DNA from 3 places in the Exiguobacterium sp. S22-S28 genome. Region 3 is predicted to be linked to each of the others. Evidence: riboswitches for the same ligand, from Rfam matches in the RefSeq annotation. Region 3 holds a riboswitch; each other region holds the start of a gene.

Region 1 (5,047 bases), on a different contig from region 3:
TCTGTTGTCCTACCGTCTGTTCGATTGTTTCCACGCTCGGTCGTTCGATGACGCCCAGTTCCGTGATGATAGCGGTGATAAGTTCGTGCGGTGTCACGTCAAATGCCGGATTAAAGACCGGTACACCCGCAGGCGCCGTCACCTGTCCGGCAAACTGCGTCACTTCCGTCGCTGACCGTTCTTCGATCTCAATCTCGTCGCCTGATAAACTCGTTAAGTCAAACGTCGACAGCGGTGCGGCGACGTAAAATGGAATTCCGAAGGCACGTGCGAGTAACGCCAGCTGGAACGTCCCGATTTTATTGGCCGTATCGCCGTTTCGGGTAATCCGGTCCGCTCCGACGATGATGGCAGTGATCTGCTTTTCCTTGATCGTATGCGCGACCATATTGTCCGTGATCAAGGTGACGTCAATCCCTGCCCGTTGCAACTCCCATGTCGTCAAACGTGCCCCCTGCAACAAAGGCCGTGTTTCCGACGCATAGACGGATAACGGAATGCCTTGCTCCTTCGCGAGATAAAACGGGGCCAGTGCCGTTCCGTAAGCCGCTGTCGCAATCGATCCGGCATTACAAATCGTCAACACCCGGTCATTTGCCTGAAACAACTCCATGGCATGCACACCGATTTGCCGTGACGTCTTGGCATCCGCTTCGTAAAGCGCCACCGCTTTTTGTTCCAGACGTTTCGGCAGTTCTGCAAGCGTCTTTGCCGAAACGATGAGCTGATTCAGTTCGTCGAGCACGTTCCGCAAATTGACGGCGGTCGGCCGGGTGGCCAGTAATTGTGCCGACACCGTCAACAGTTCCTGTTTCACTTCGTCAAGCGATCCTGTCGTCCGAAACGCTTCCTGCACGAGGACGAAACCACCGAATAAACTGATCGCCGGCGCCCCCCGGACACGTAGTTGTTTGATCGCTTCAATCGCCTGCGCCAAATCGTGAATGACTTCATACCGTTCTTCTTCCGGGAGACGGGTTTGGTCCAAGATCGTCACCGTCCCGTTTTCATAGATGATGCTCTGAACGAATTGACTCATCGGCTGAGTTCCTCCGTTACGTCAAAGTTCCGCAGATCCGTAAACGTCTTGCATTCCGTCCGGCGTTTGATCAACGCAGCACCGAGGCGTAACGCATGACGTTTTCGTTCGAGACGAACGGTCAGATCGGTAATCTGTTCCAAGTCCGCGACCGGTGCCAGTCCGATCGTCCGGCGAATCAACTCGCATCCGGCAAATCCAAGCGCGTCTTGTAAAATCGTACTGAGAACATCCTCGACGAGACCGTCCGCTGAACGGAACGGCTCCACCGCTTCCCGCTCCCACAACGCCTTGAACGTCGACGCAAACGTCAGCCAAAACGTATCGATGTCCTTGATCCGTTCGTCGCGCAACCGGTCATAGTCCGGATAAGCGGCAAAAAACAGATGGGCGATGAACTGACCGACATCAAACCCAAACGGTCCGTAAAACGCGAACTCGGGATCGATGACTTTGGTTTCTTCCGCCGAGGCGAAGATGCTGCCTGTATGTAAGTCGCCGTGCAGCAAGGCGTCACCTTTCGTGATGAACAGTGCTTCGAGCTTCGCGACTTCCCGTCTCAGCTCCGCGTCGTTCCAGACCCGGTCGACTTCCGCTTCCAGTCCCGCTTCAATCGCATTTGTTTCCGCGTCATAAAACGGGTCCGTGAAAATCAGTTTCTCCGTGATGTCGCACAGATCCGGATTGTAGTACTGACGGGCGATCTGTTTTTTCGCGACCGGTCCGAGGGCAAAATCCGACGTATAAAACAGTGTCCGGGCCAAATACGAACCGATGTGCTCCGCGAGCAACGGATACTTTTCTCCCTCAAGCAATCCAGCCCGGACGATTGTCAGATGAGACAAGTCTTCCATCACCGTGAAGGCTTCTTCTTTGCTCGCATGGTACACACGCGGGACAAACGGAATCGCAACTTTCGCAAATTCTTTTAACGCTGACTGTTCGATCCATGCCCGTTCGAGCGACAGCGGCCAGCTTTCACCGACGACCTTCGCATACGGTAACGCTTGTTTTAAAATCAGCTGCTGGTTCCCCGCATGAATCCGAAAAACAAGGTTTAAATTGCCGTCGCCGATTTCTTCTGCTGTCACCGGTTCATTACCGATCAGACCGAGTGTCCGGACCCGTTCGATGGCGTCCTGTACTGTAAATGCTTGATATCCCATTCTAGTTTCCCCCTTGATGATCACACGAAAAAACGCCCCTTTTCGTCAAAGAAAAGAGGCGCAGTAGAATACTCCGTCCTCTTATCTCTCAGACGAATGTCTGTTGGATGTAGCACCGTGCCGGATGGTCGGTTGCTGCGGCGTCTTCGGGCCAATTCCCTCTGCCAACTCACGATAAGAGTCATATGTAGTTGTCGTGTGGTTTGATGTTGATTTGAATACTACGTGCGCCGACCACCCTCTGTCAATTCCAATTTTTAGTGAAATGGATGCAAAAATGCTACCGTCTATAGAAGAAGTATTTTCAAAAAAATAAATTTTCAAAATATAGTTTGACAAGTAACCATTCTCGTGTAAAAATTGCAATTAGATTTCACAATTTCATCCAATTCTTATCAAGAGCAGACGGAGGGACAAGCCCTACGATGTCGCAGCAACCGACCACTTGGCACGGTGCTAATTCTTGCAGCTAATACGCTGACAGATAAGAGTCCACGCGCAATTTTTCATGGTCTCTTGTCATTGACGAGGGACCATTTTTGTATTTTTTAACAAGGGAGAGACGACGATCATGGCGTACATTACCGCAACTTACCAACTCGGCGTGACCGATCAGTTACCAAAACGGGCAGAGCAAATCGCCCTCGGTCTGACGGTCGGCTCATGGACCGATTTGAATCATTTGGAACAACAACAGCTTGAATCCTTTAAAGGACAAGTCGTCCATACGGAAGAACACGACGGAAAAGGGTATGTCACGATCCGTTATCCGGAACACAACGTCTCACGGGACTTTTCGGCGATTTTGACGACCGTCTTCGGTAAGCTGTCGCTCGACGGTCAAATCAAACTGACGGATCTCCAACTTCCCGCTACGTTCACACCGGATTTTCCCGGTGCTAAATTCGGCATCGAGGGCGTCCGCCAATTGATCCAAGTCCATGACCGTCCTCTGTTGATGAGCATCTTTAAAGGTGTCATCGGACGGGACCTCGTTTTTTTACGGGAACAACTCGAAGCCCAGCTTGCCGGCGGGATTGATCTCGTCAAGGATGACGAGATTTTATACGACAATCCGCTGACACCGTCCATCGACCGGGCGCGCATCGGACGGGAAGTCCTCGATGCGCATTATGAACGGACCGGTAAACGGGCCCTTTATGCGATTACGTTGAGTGGGCCGGTCTTCCGCTTGAAAGAACAGGCGAAACAACTGGTCGAAGCCGGAGCGACAGCCCTCCTGCTCAACACGTTTACATACGGACTCGACGTCTTGCGGGAACTGGCAGCCGATCCGGAAATCCCGGTCCCGATCTTTAATCACCCGGCGTTGAGCGGTGCCTTAATCGCCAGTCCCGAGTACGGAATTGCCGCCCCGGTCCTGCTCGGAACGTTGCCGCGGATTGCCGGTGCCGATTTGACGTTGTTCCCGTCGCCGTACGGGAATGTCGCCCTCGCCAAAGACTTGGCTCGCGGGATTGCCGTCGAAGCGACCCGAATCGGTGAGACCAAAACGATTCTCCCGGTCCCGTCCGCCGGAATCCACCCGGGTCTCGTCGCCCAGCTTGTTCGTGATTTCGGCGTCGATTCCGTCATCAATGCCGGTGGCGGTGTCCACGGTCATCCGCAAGGCGCTGCGGCCGGAGTCACCGCTTTCCGCCAGGCACTCGACGCAGCACTGGCCGGTGAATCACTGACAAGTGCCGCCCACCGGCACGAGGAATTACGTGTCGCCCTCGATGCTTGGGGGATTACGAAATGACGATCCGGATTTTATGTGACTTTGACGGCACGGTAACGGAGCACGATAATATCATCGCCTTGATGCAGGAGTTCGCTCCGCCGGAAAAATTTGAACCGTTAAAACGAGGTGTGCTCGACCGGTCGCTCTCGATCCAGTCCGGCGTCGGACAGATGTTTCAGCTGCTTCCGTCCAGTCAAAAACAAGACTACATTGATTTCTTGACGAAACGGGCGGTCATCCGTCCCGGCTTCGACACCTTACTCGCCTTTGCCAAATCAAACGAGATTGACTTTTCCATCGTCAGCGGCGGGATCGACTTTTTTGTCCAGCCGATTCTTGCGGATGTACTGACGGACGAAGCGATTTATTGCAACGGCAGTGACTTCAGCCAGGAGACGGTTCGAATCGAATGGCCGCATGCCTGCGACGCAGCCTGTACAAATCAATGCGGCTGTTGCAAAACCTCGATCGCCCGGAAGCTGAAGCAGGACGGTGATACGATCATCGCGATCGGCGACTCTGTGACGGATTTTGAACTGGCCAAGCAGGCGGATCACGTTTATGCACGGGATTATCTGATCACACTGTGTGAACAGCACGGCATCCCGTATACACCGTTTGAAAACTTTCATGACATCTTGAATCATCTCCAGACAAAGGTGGTGTACACATGACCTTCTTAAAACGATACGAAGAATTACGTGCCGTCAAACAGGAACTTGCAGCACGCGACTGGTTCCCCGGCACAAGCGGCAATCTCGCCATCCGGACAGCCGATCAACCGACTGAATTTCTCGTGACGGCAAGCGGGAAGGATAAACGGCAGGATACACCGGACGACTTCGTCCATGTCGACGCGTTTGGTCAACTGATCGGCGAACAGACGGGCCGTCCCTCTGCCGAAACGTTGCTCCACGTCGAGGTCTTCAACCGAACGACTGCCGGCTGTTCCCTTCACGTCCATACGGTCGACAACAATGTCATTTCGGAACTGTACGGCGATCAAGGTGAGATTCGGTTTGCCGGTCAGGAAATCATCAAGGCACTTGGCCGTTGGGAAGAAGATGCGGAAGTCCGTGTGCCGATCATCCCGAACCA
Region 2 (5,047 bases), on a different contig from region 3:
GAGCTGAAGGGGTGCAACTGGGAACCCGGTTGATTGCGACGCAAGAATCCCGTGTGCATGAGCATTATAAAAGACATCTTGTGCAGGCGGATGATCTCGAGACACGGATTATTGGTCGTGAAGTCGGACAAGTCCGGCGTGTCTTGAACGGAGCGTATGTGGAAGGGTTACGTCCTGCGTCGCTCGCTGAGTTCCAAGAAAAAACGAACGAATCATTTCATATCAAAGGGGCACTTGAGGGCGACGAGACAGCAGGATACGTCAATGCCGGTCTCGTTGCCGGTTTGATTGATGATGTTCCAACCGTTGCGGAACTGTTTAACCGGATGATGGATGACGCCTTCGGACGGATTGAACGGATGTATCGGACACTTCAATAGCGTCAGTGCAGAAGAAGCAGACCTCATGGGTGAGCTTCTTTTTTTTGATTTCAGGACATTTGTCCTTTTCAAAGTCGGGCGTAATGCGGTCTACTCATAATTGGAGAAAAAGGAGGATGAAGATGCAAGGAATCGTGTTTGCCTTATTCAGTGGATTGTTTATTGCCTTGCAAGGCATTTTTAATGCCCGCCTGGGTGACGCGGTCGGTCCGTGGTTATCCGTGACCATCGTTCACTTTGTCGGTTTGATGGGTTGCTTGTTGATTTATGGGTTTGTCCGTGACCGGAAAATCGGCGGTTTTCGAAAGTTGCCGTTGATTTATGCCAGCGGCGGATTGCTCGGCGTGTTAGTCGTCGTTACGGAACTAACGTCGATTCAACTGCTTGGAATGACGTGGGCGATGTCGTTGTTACTCGTCGCACAGATTCTATGTGCTTTTGTCATTGATTTGAACGGCTGGTTCGGTGTCATCAAAAAAAGCAGCAACCGGGGGCAATGGGTCGGTGTCGGATTGATGTTGACCGGCGTTTTGATCTTTTCGCTCGCCTGAAGTGAATCAAAGGAGGAAACCAAATGGGATTAGGAATGTTTTGTGCCGTTGTTGCCGGGATGATGATCAGTTTACAAACCGTGCTGAATGCGCGGATGAGTCATGCCTTCGGTGCATGGGCGACGACGACGTTAGTCTTTCTTGTCGGATTGCTCGGCTCGTTGCTTGCCTTACTCTTCTTTCGCGGAGGAACGCTCTCGGCAATCCGCGAAGTTGAACCGTTGTATTTGTTTGGCGGGTTAGTCGGCGTCGGGGTTGTTTTTTGTGTCATGCGGGGGATTCAACTGCTGGGTCCTTCGATTGCAATTTCGGTCGTCTTGATTTCGCAACTGAGTTTTGCGTTATGCGTCGATGTCTTCGGTTGGTTTGGTCTGCCGCAGGTCGATTTATCGCTTGGACAGATAGCCGGTCTCGCCGTGATGCTGACCGGGATTTTTGTTTTAAAACGGTATCAAGTCGTCGATGAGGCGGAACAAGCAGAGGACGTCAAAGCGATTTCCTGAGTGGACGACAAAAGGTTCGTCACGTTGGACCGCGAGATCTCGGCTGGAAAAATCAAAGAAGGGATTGTCCATCGGTCTGAGATGGCAATCCCTTTTTGCATTTTGTTTAGACTGTTACTTCTTCTTTCCAGGCGACGTCGATAAAAGCATCGCGACCGGACGCTTTCCGGTCTTTTTTGTAGTGCGCCGGATTTTTTTTGTGGAAGTCCTGATGATACTCTTCCGCCGGATAAAAGGCATGCGCCGGTTCAATCCGTGTGACGATTGGTTGTTTGAATCGGTTCGTTGCTGCTAACGCGTCACGCGACGCAATCGCTGCGAGACGTTGTTCTTCCGTATGATAAAAAATTGCCGGTGCATACTGTGTGCCGCGGTCCTGGAATTGTCCGCCGGCATCGGTCGGATCCGTCTGCGGCCAGTACAGTTCGAGTAACCGTTCGTACGAAAACAGTGCCGGATCAAATGTAATCTCGACGACTTCGGAATGCCCGGTCGTTCCTGTTTTGACCTGCTCATATGTCGGGTTGTCGACATGTCCTCCTGTATAACCGGACACGATACTGTGAATACCCGGTAGTTCCTCAAATGGTGTCACCATGCACCAGAAACATCCTCCTGCAAATGTTGCTTTTTCCATGTCATCTCTCCCTTTCCCTTGGTTCCTTGAACCGTAATGCTCTCATTTCTGACATCGAGAAAACGAAAACGACTCCTTTGCTTGGTTGCAAAAGGAGTCGCCGCTTTTTATCAACCAAAGCTTTCGCTTTGCTGGTCGTAGCACCTTGCTGTACGCAGGTTGCTGGGACGTCATCGATCCAGATCTCTCGGTCCACTCTTGATAAGTGTTATATGAAGTTGATGTAAGTTCGTTATCGTTGGGATGATAATACCATTCACAAAAGTGGAAAGTCAATCCTTATGTTTGTAAGGCGCGGAGAACCGTGGCCCCTAACGTTTTGGCTCCGATCAGCAAGGCCTGCTCGTCGATTTCATACTTTGGGTGATGTTGCGGATAAATCGTTCGACCGTCCGTCTTCGCAGAACCGGTGAAGAAGTAACTGCCCGGGACCTGCTCAAGATAATAGGCGAAATCGTCGGCAGCCATCATCGGTTTGACTTCACGGACGTGTCCTTCCGGTAAAAAGCCGGCCGCTTCCTGAATGAGCTTCGTTTCATTCGGATGATTCCAAAGCGACGGATAACCGGTCGTGAAATCGATGGAATACGTAGCGCCAATTCCGGCACACGTCGTCCGGGCGACCAGATCCACCTGCTGGCGCAACTGATGCCGGAGTTGTTCATTAAACGTCCGGATTTCTCCGACAATCCGCGCTTCGCCGGTTACGATGTTCGGAGCTGTTCCGGCGTGAAACGAACCGATGGCGACAATCGCCGGTTCAAACGGATCGACCCGTCGACTGACGAGGTGCTGAAGATTACAGACGAGCTGTGCGCCGGCGACGAGTGCATCCTGCGTCCGGTGGGGGGCTTGGGCATGACCACCTTGACCGTGGACGACGATTTCAAATTCATCGATGGCACATAACGTATGTCCGCTGTGGTAACCGATCGTCCCAACCGGAAGATCGTTTTCAAGGTGGGTACCAAAAATCGCATCCACTCCTTCGAGGCAGCCATCTTCGATCATTTGAATGGCACCACCCGGAAACACTTCTTCACCGTGTTGATGAATGAAGAGGATCGTGCCCTCGAGTTCTTCCTGCAACGGTTGAAAGGCAGCTGCGAGTCCGAGGACGATTGCCGTGTGTCCATCATGTCCACAGGCATGCATCACACCGGGACGGATTGAGCGAAACGACAGTTCGGTTTCTTCCTGAAGCGGTAATGCATCAAAATCGGCACGGACGGCAATCGTTTTTCCGGGACACGCCCCTTGTAATGTCGCGACGATACCGTTACCCCCGACATTTTTTTGATACGGGATACCGAGTGCTTCATAGTATTCGATGATTTTGGCCGGTGTCCGGACTTCTTGAAACGACAATTCCGGGTGGCGGTGAAAATCGCGGCGCAAACGAATCATCTCGGCTTCTTGTTGTGCGAGATGGGTAAACAGGGTTTCTAACATCAAAATCATCCTTTACGGTATGTCTTTAGGAAAAACGGGTACAGGTAGAGGTAATCAAATCAGAGGAGGAATCAACACATGGGTGAAATCATCGTCAATGCCGTTCTTACAGTCAAAGCAGGATTAGCAGATCAAGTCTTTCCCATTTTAAGCACGGTTTACAAAGCCACACAAAACGAGCCGGGTTGCTTACGTTATACGTTACATCAATCGATTGAAAATGAACATGAGTTCATGCTCTATGAAGTCTACCAAGATGAGGCTGCACTCGAAGCGCATATCGCATCGGACCATTATAAAGCATACCGCGAACAAATCGAGTTGTATCTCGAAGACCGTCAAGTCACGAAATACGTCGAGATGACGTTCTGAACGATAAGCGAAGAGGGCTGACTTTAAAGTCAGACCCTCTTTTTTGTTTGTGATGTTACATCGATTTAAAACCAAGGAAATGTTCGCGCCAACGCGGTTCATAGATGGAATTGATCTGCAGTTGCGAGCCGCCGGCATGAATGAAATATTCATTGTCGAGCATGATGCCGATATGCGACGGACCATTGGTATACGTATTTTCGAAGAAGACGATATCCGAGCGTTTTCCGCTGCTGATCGTCGTCCGGCGGTTCGTAAAGAAGGCGCCGTACCAATAGCCGCTGACGTTTGTCCGTCCCCCGTATTTCCCGGCTTGGTTCGTTGCGTAATGGATCAAGCCAGAACAGTCAAAGCCGCCGTTGGCTGACGTTTGTGATCCCCACGTATACGGCGTTCCCAAATGTTTGGCCGCCGCTTGGATCAATTTTTCGCCACGGGACGTATTTTTGGGGGCAATCCGTGTGTCGCTCGTGACGGTGACGGCACTGACCGGCAGATAGACAGGAGACCAACCGGATTGAATGACGTAGAAGTTTCCGACACGATACCGGGGATAAACACGTTTGCCTTGTTCAATCAAACCGGCACTTTTCGGGCTGGCTGGTGTTGCGAAATAAGACGTCGTCGCTTTGACTGTGTACGTTTTGAACCGATTGACTGCGCGCTGCGTGTAGCGCATATCCGGTTTTGTCGTCCCGATGTAGGGATTGATGACGTAACCGGTCGTTCCGTTTGGTAATCGGACTTGCCAAAAGTCGTCGTCAATCGCTTTGAGACCAATCAGCTTCGTGCCTTTCGTGAGATAGGCGGCAGGACGGCTGTATGCGACATCAGCTGAAAACAGCGGTGTCTGATCAAAATGCACATAAAAGACCGTTCCGACTTTTGGACGCGCAACCGGTTTGTTTAAGCCGAGCTTACTCGAGTCGACGAAACCAAACGTCGTCCCGACTTTGACGCGGGTGTAGTAGCCGCTCTTGCCGTAAATCGACAGGGCGGTATTTTTTTTGAGTGTCCCGATTTTTCCCGTCAGACTGGCTTTTGGATGCACGACCAGTTTATCCTCGAGCACATAACGGGTTCCGGTGACATCATACAAATCCGGTTTTTTCGTGACGAGATCCGTCGTCTTGATATAGCCGTACACCGAAC
Region 3 (5,047 bases):
AGCGAGAAGCTGAACGCATCTTGGCTTCTTCAACCGTCGGGACGACGGGGCTAGCCTGATCAGGTTTCGACCGTCCGGTCGGATAACTCAGGAATCCCCCACCTCTAAGCAAGGCGTAGGTGGGGGTAGTTCAAAGTGTCACAAGAAGCGAGGGGAGAAATCATGGCACAATCCGTCAAACAGTTGCCAAAAGGAATCTGGGTTGGTATTACGATACTGCTGACTAGCCAAGCCGTGTTACTTTTTCGCGATGCTAAAAAAACAGGTCGTAATCCGTGGGTTTGGGGCGGAGCAGGACTGGTCCAGTTTCCGCTTCCGGCGATCGCATATTTCATCTTGAACCGTCGGAATCAGAAAAAATGAAGACAAATAAGTCCGGTCGCGCTGCAGGCGGCCGGACTTATTTGTTTTACGAAATATTTTCTTTGCGGACAGCAGCGGTTTTACGGCGCGGGAATCCGAAAAGGATCGCAAGGGATCCACACACGAACAATAAAAACGGATAAAACAGATACGGAATCAGCTCGGGAGAAGCCGTTTTCGTCAACTCCGCTGCAATCAGCAACTGGGCACCGTACGGGATGACTCCCTGGATGCCGCATGAGAAGATATCGAGAATACTGGCTGATTTCTTCCGATCAATATCATACGTATCGGCGATTTCGGCTGCGAGTGGACCGGCCACGAGAATCGAAATCGTATTATTCGCTGTTGCGAGATTTGTCGCACTGACGAGTGCTGCCATACTGAACTCAGCACCGCGGCGTTGTGAGATTCGTCGCGTTAAAGTTTCTTTCAGAAAAGCGATGCCACCGTTAAAGGTGATCAGGCTGACAAGACCACCCATCAGTAATGTCAAAATCGAAATTTCCGCCATGCCCATCAATCCTTCAGACATTGACAGCACGAAGCCGCTTAAACCAAAGCTGCCGTCGAGCATACCGATGATTCCTGTCAAGGCGGTTCCGCCGATCAAGACGAGAATGACATTGACACCGAACAGGGCCAAGACGATGACCGACAGATACGGGATCAATTTATAAAACTCGAAGGTCTTCGCGTCGACGACATCTCCTGTACCCGAGACAAATGCCAAGATGATGATCGTCAGGATGGCTGCCGGAAGAACAATCAAGAAGTTCGTTCTGAATTTATCACGCATGTTAGTTTTTTGCGTCCGGACCGCTGCGATCGTCGTATCAGAAATGAACGACAAGTTGTCCCCGAACATTGCGCCCCCAACGACGGCGGCAGCTGCGATGGCAACATTGACCCCAGTCGCTTCATGAATACCAAGCGCGATCGGGGCGAGTGCCGCAATCGTACCGGTTGAAGTTCCCATCGCCATCGAGATGAAGGCAGCGATGATGAACAATCCGCTCATCAAGAGGGAAGGCGGTAAAAATGTCAGCGAAGCGTTGACGGTTGCTTCGATGGCGCCGATCGCATCCGCTGTTCCAGAAAACGCACCGGCAAGTAAGAAAATAAAGACCATGATCATGATGTCCGGGTTTCCGGCACCCGTCGCAATCCGTTCAACGGTTTGATTGATACTGCCCTTGGTCGTCACGGCAGCAAAAATCAAGGCAATCAATGCGGCAATCAGAATCGGGAACTTATAAAAGTCGTCATAAAAGATGCCGGCACCGATAAAGAGAACCAAAAAGACCAGTAATGGTAGAAGGGCCCACTTGTTTGGTGTAATCGTCTCGTTCATAAAATCACTCCATTTCTGCATGTACAAAAAAAGACTCCTTCGCAAGAAAGAAGGAGGTCTTTACTGAAAAAGACGCTCTTCTTATCTCTCAAGCCGTAGCTTGCTGGATTTGGCACAGTACGATTCAATCGTCCGCTGCCGAAACATCATTGGGCCAGTCCCTCCGTCTCTCGCGATAAAAAGAAGTCATTTAATTGTCTGAAATACGTTTTCTACCGTAACGTATCTTTTAATGCATGTCAACACTACTTCACTGCAGTGCTTTTTTGAGTGTCGTGACATTTTCATTCATCAAGTCAAAATAAGAAGCGTCCTGTTGTTCTTTTGTGACCGATTCCAAGTTATGAATCGTGATCGCTTCGGCCCCGATTTCTTGTTGGATGACCCGTGCGACTTTTGGGGAAACCGTCTCTTCAAATGCAATATATTTCAAATCGTGCAGCTTGGCTTCTTTGACGAGGGCAGCCAGTTGTTTTTGCGAAGGCTCGTCAGACGGAGAGATGCCGGCGATCGGCAGTTGAGAAAAACCGTATCGTTCCGCTAAATACCCGTAAGCGGCATGTGTCACGAGCAGTTCTTTTTTGGATCCGTCAGCAACAGCTTGCTGCAAGTTTTGATCGAGCTCATCTGCCTGCGTATTAAATTCAGCGAGTTTCTTTTCGAACGTCGCTTTTTTGTCCGGCACTTCTTTTGCCAACGCCGTCGAAATCGATTGGGCCATCAATTTGGCATTGTTCGGATCAAGCCAGACGTGCGGATCGTACTTGCCGTGATCGTGTCCTTCTTCTGCGTGCTCGTCTTCTGTGTGCTCGTCTTCATGAGCATGCTCTTCGTCGTGTGCGTCTGACTCTCCGTGAACATGCACCGTAGCACTCGCTTCAAGCAAATCGATGCCTTTGCTTGTCTCGATGAACCGGACATCGTTCCCTTTGAGACTGGCTTTAATTTTTTCTGAATACGGCTCAAGTGTGGTTCCGGTCAAGAGGAACAGATCACCTTGTGCGATTTCTGTCAGTTGTTTTGAGGTCGGCTCATACGAATGGGGATCGGCACCCGGAGGAACGATCATCTTGACATCAACATCAGCGCCGCCGATTTCTTTGGCAATCGCCGCTGTGGCGAACGTCGATGTATAGACATTGAGTTTTTGGTCGGCCGCGTCTTGATTCGAACCTGAATCAGCTGATCCGCAGGCAGCGAGGAAAGTGGCGCTGGCGAAAGCGACCGTTAAAGCGGGAATTAACTTTTTCATATGTGTAAACCTCCAAGAAGTATTAAAACGTAATTATTCCGATTTGAACCTTTTCACTATAACGAATCCAAAACAAAGCGTCAAGCACAAGAGCGGGAAGAAGTTCGACTTCTAAAAAAATGGGGTAAAAGACTAATGAGATTAAAAATCGCGAGGATGCCCGGAGGTGATGAGGTGAGACGGGAAACAGCATGGTTGATGGGAGGGGCTGCCCTTTTGACGACGGCCGCTGCCGGTGCGAGTATTTGGAACAATTACGGTGCTCTTTTACGGTGGACGGAACCGGCGCTTCCGCTTGCGGAAACCCAACTGGCTCCACGGACCGTTTTGTATAAAACGATCGGCGAGAAGGAGCTCAAACTGGATCTGTATTATCCGGTCGGTGAAGGACCGTTTCCGGTGGCGATTTATGCACATGGTGGAGCATTTGTCAGAGGAGGGCGTGATGATCTCTTTTGTTTTGCCCCGATCGTCGACCGTTTGTTAGAGCTTGGCATCGCTGTTTGCAGTATCGATTACCGACTGTTTGAAGACGGCAGCTATTTTCCGGATAATTTGGAAGACGTACGCGACGCCCTCTGTTTTTTAAATCAGGAAGCAGATAATCTGCGGATTGCGCGGGGACGAATGGTCCTTTGGGGGGATTCGGCCGGTGCGGCGTTGATGTTGACGACCGCCCTTGCGCCGATGGAGTTCATCGGTGACCGAAAAGCGGAACAACTCCCGCTGATCAGCGGCGTCATCGCCTTGTATCCACCAACGAACTTCTTATTATTTAAGTTCATTCAAACTTGGATCGCCCACATCAAATTTTATGGGGGAGGACGGGAGGAATGGCGCGCACTCATGACACGTGTCTCACCTGCAACCCATTTGACCGCCGATTCACCACCGATTATGCTGTTGCACGGGAAAAAAGATCCGATTGTTCCCTTTACGCAAGCGCTGCACTTCATTGAAAAAGGAGCCGATGTCGGGGCGGATGTCCGGTTGTTTTCGTTTCCGAACGGAACCCATTCATTGGCCAGCTTTGCGCAGACGGAAAATCCGCTCAAAATTGAACGGTTGCTCGATCGGATTGAAGCCTTCAGCTGTCAAGTCCTTGTCTTGCCACCTCGTGAGCCTCTTCACTAAGTAAAGAAACATGATACAATCAGTCATATTTCTTTTTGAAGGAGACAATGAGATGACAGAAATTTGTTTAGTGCGCCATGGTCAGACTGATTGGAATTTAAACGAACGGATTCAGGGGCGGGAAGATATTCCGCTGAACGAAACAGGGCGGTGGCAAGCCGGCTTGAGTGCCACGTATCTCGCACAGGAGAAATGGGATGTCTTGATTTCCAGCCCGTTGTCCCGGGCGGTCGAAACGGCGGAAATCATCGGCCGTGCCGTAGGGCTTGAGGTGACGGAAACGGATGACCGGTTGGTCGAGCGCGAATTTGGTTTGGCATCGGGCAAGCCGATCGCCGGAATTTATGAAGCTGTCCAGGCGAATGATACGGACCGTGTCCCGGGTCTTGAGACGGAACAGGAAATTCAGGCACGAGTCTTCGCAGCTGTCGAAGAGTTGACACAAAAACATCGAGGAAAACGTCTGTTGATCGTCTGTCATTCGCATACGATCAAAGCCGCTTTATCCTCGATTGATGACACATTCAGTTACCGGACACCGCTTAAAAATGCATGTGCCAACTATATTCGTTTTTCCGACCGGTATGAAATCGACCAAATCAATGTCGCGGACCACATCCTGGACTGGACGAAACGTCCTTAACTGATTTTCGGATTTTCTTGTAAGTACTGTTTAAACGTTTCTTTGGCGATGCTTGTAATATGGGCACCGCGTTTGGAACGGCGGTCTTTATATTCCTGAATCAACGCTTCCCCTGTGAAATGGTCTTCGACGACTTCCCGTAAGATCGATTCGGATAAGTCATTTTTCATCATCACCATTTTTCCGGTGAACAAATAAGAGGTGCCTTCGTTTAACGGTGTACATTCGAGTGGTGTGACGATCATAGCAGCGGGATCGTTGTCCGGTCGGGAAATTGTGATTTCAATCAAGGCCCGTAAAT

Evidence for each region. A riboswitch is a leader RNA that binds a small molecule or an ion and turns the genes downstream of it on or off. The one in region 3 is predicted to bind S-adenosylmethionine.
Region 1: linked by a shared signal. The riboswitch ahead of ACHA8N_RS03335 (2,3-diketo-5-methylthiopentyl-1-phosphate enolase) and the one ahead of ACHA8N_RS14565 (Na+/H+ antiporter NhaC family protein) in region 3 are both predicted to bind S-adenosylmethionine.
Region 2: linked by a shared signal. The riboswitch ahead of msrA (peptide-methionine (S)-S-oxide reductase MsrA) and the one ahead of ACHA8N_RS14565 (Na+/H+ antiporter NhaC family protein) in region 3 are both predicted to bind S-adenosylmethionine.

Annotation. Positions count from the first base shown of each region.
Region 1 covers NZ_JBHFFC010000014.1:13,726-18,772, forward strand. Annotated here, with positions in the region: gene mtnA (S-methyl-5-thioribose-1-phosphate isomerase) at 1-1,039, opposite strand, end outside; gene mtnK (S-methyl-5-thioribose kinase) at 1,036-2,205, opposite strand; SAM riboswitch class I at 2,284-2,386, opposite strand; SAM riboswitch class I at 2,595-2,696, shown strand; gene ACHA8N_RS03335 (2,3-diketo-5-methylthiopentyl-1-phosphate enolase) at 2,777-3,967, shown strand; gene ACHA8N_RS03340 (2-hydroxy-3-keto-5-methylthiopentenyl-1-phosphate phosphatase) at 3,964-4,623, shown strand; gene ACHA8N_RS03345 (methylthioribulose 1-phosphate dehydratase) at 4,620-5,047, shown strand, end outside.
Region 2 covers NZ_JBHFFC010000014.1:36,433-41,479, reverse strand. Annotated here, with positions in the region: gene ACHA8N_RS03475 (NAD(P)H-dependent flavin oxidoreductase) at 1-380, shown strand, start outside; gene ACHA8N_RS03470 (DMT family transporter) at 503-931, shown strand; gene ACHA8N_RS03465 (DMT family transporter) at 955-1,434, shown strand; gene msrA (peptide-methionine (S)-S-oxide reductase MsrA) at 1,541-2,071, opposite strand; SAM riboswitch class I at 2,176-2,279, opposite strand; gene ACHA8N_RS03455 (M20 metallopeptidase family protein) at 2,351-3,523, opposite strand; gene ACHA8N_RS03450 (putative quinol monooxygenase) at 3,602-3,895, shown strand; gene ACHA8N_RS03445 (C40 family peptidase) at 3,951-5,047, opposite strand, start outside.
Region 3 covers NZ_JBHFFC010000031.1:12,430-17,476, reverse strand. Annotated here, with positions in the region: gene tnpB (IS200/IS605 family element RNA-guided endonuclease TnpB) at 1-59, shown strand, start outside; gene ACHA8N_RS14570 (hypothetical protein) at 163-363, shown strand; gene ACHA8N_RS14565 (Na+/H+ antiporter NhaC family protein) at 410-1,717, opposite strand; SAM riboswitch class I at 1,796-1,899, opposite strand; gene ACHA8N_RS14560 (metal ABC transporter solute-binding protein, Zn/Mn family) at 1,968-2,969, opposite strand; gene ACHA8N_RS14555 (alpha/beta hydrolase) at 3,144-4,103, shown strand; gene ACHA8N_RS14550 (histidine phosphatase family protein) at 4,156-4,746, shown strand; gene ACHA8N_RS14545 (YwpF family protein) at 4,743-5,047, opposite strand, start outside.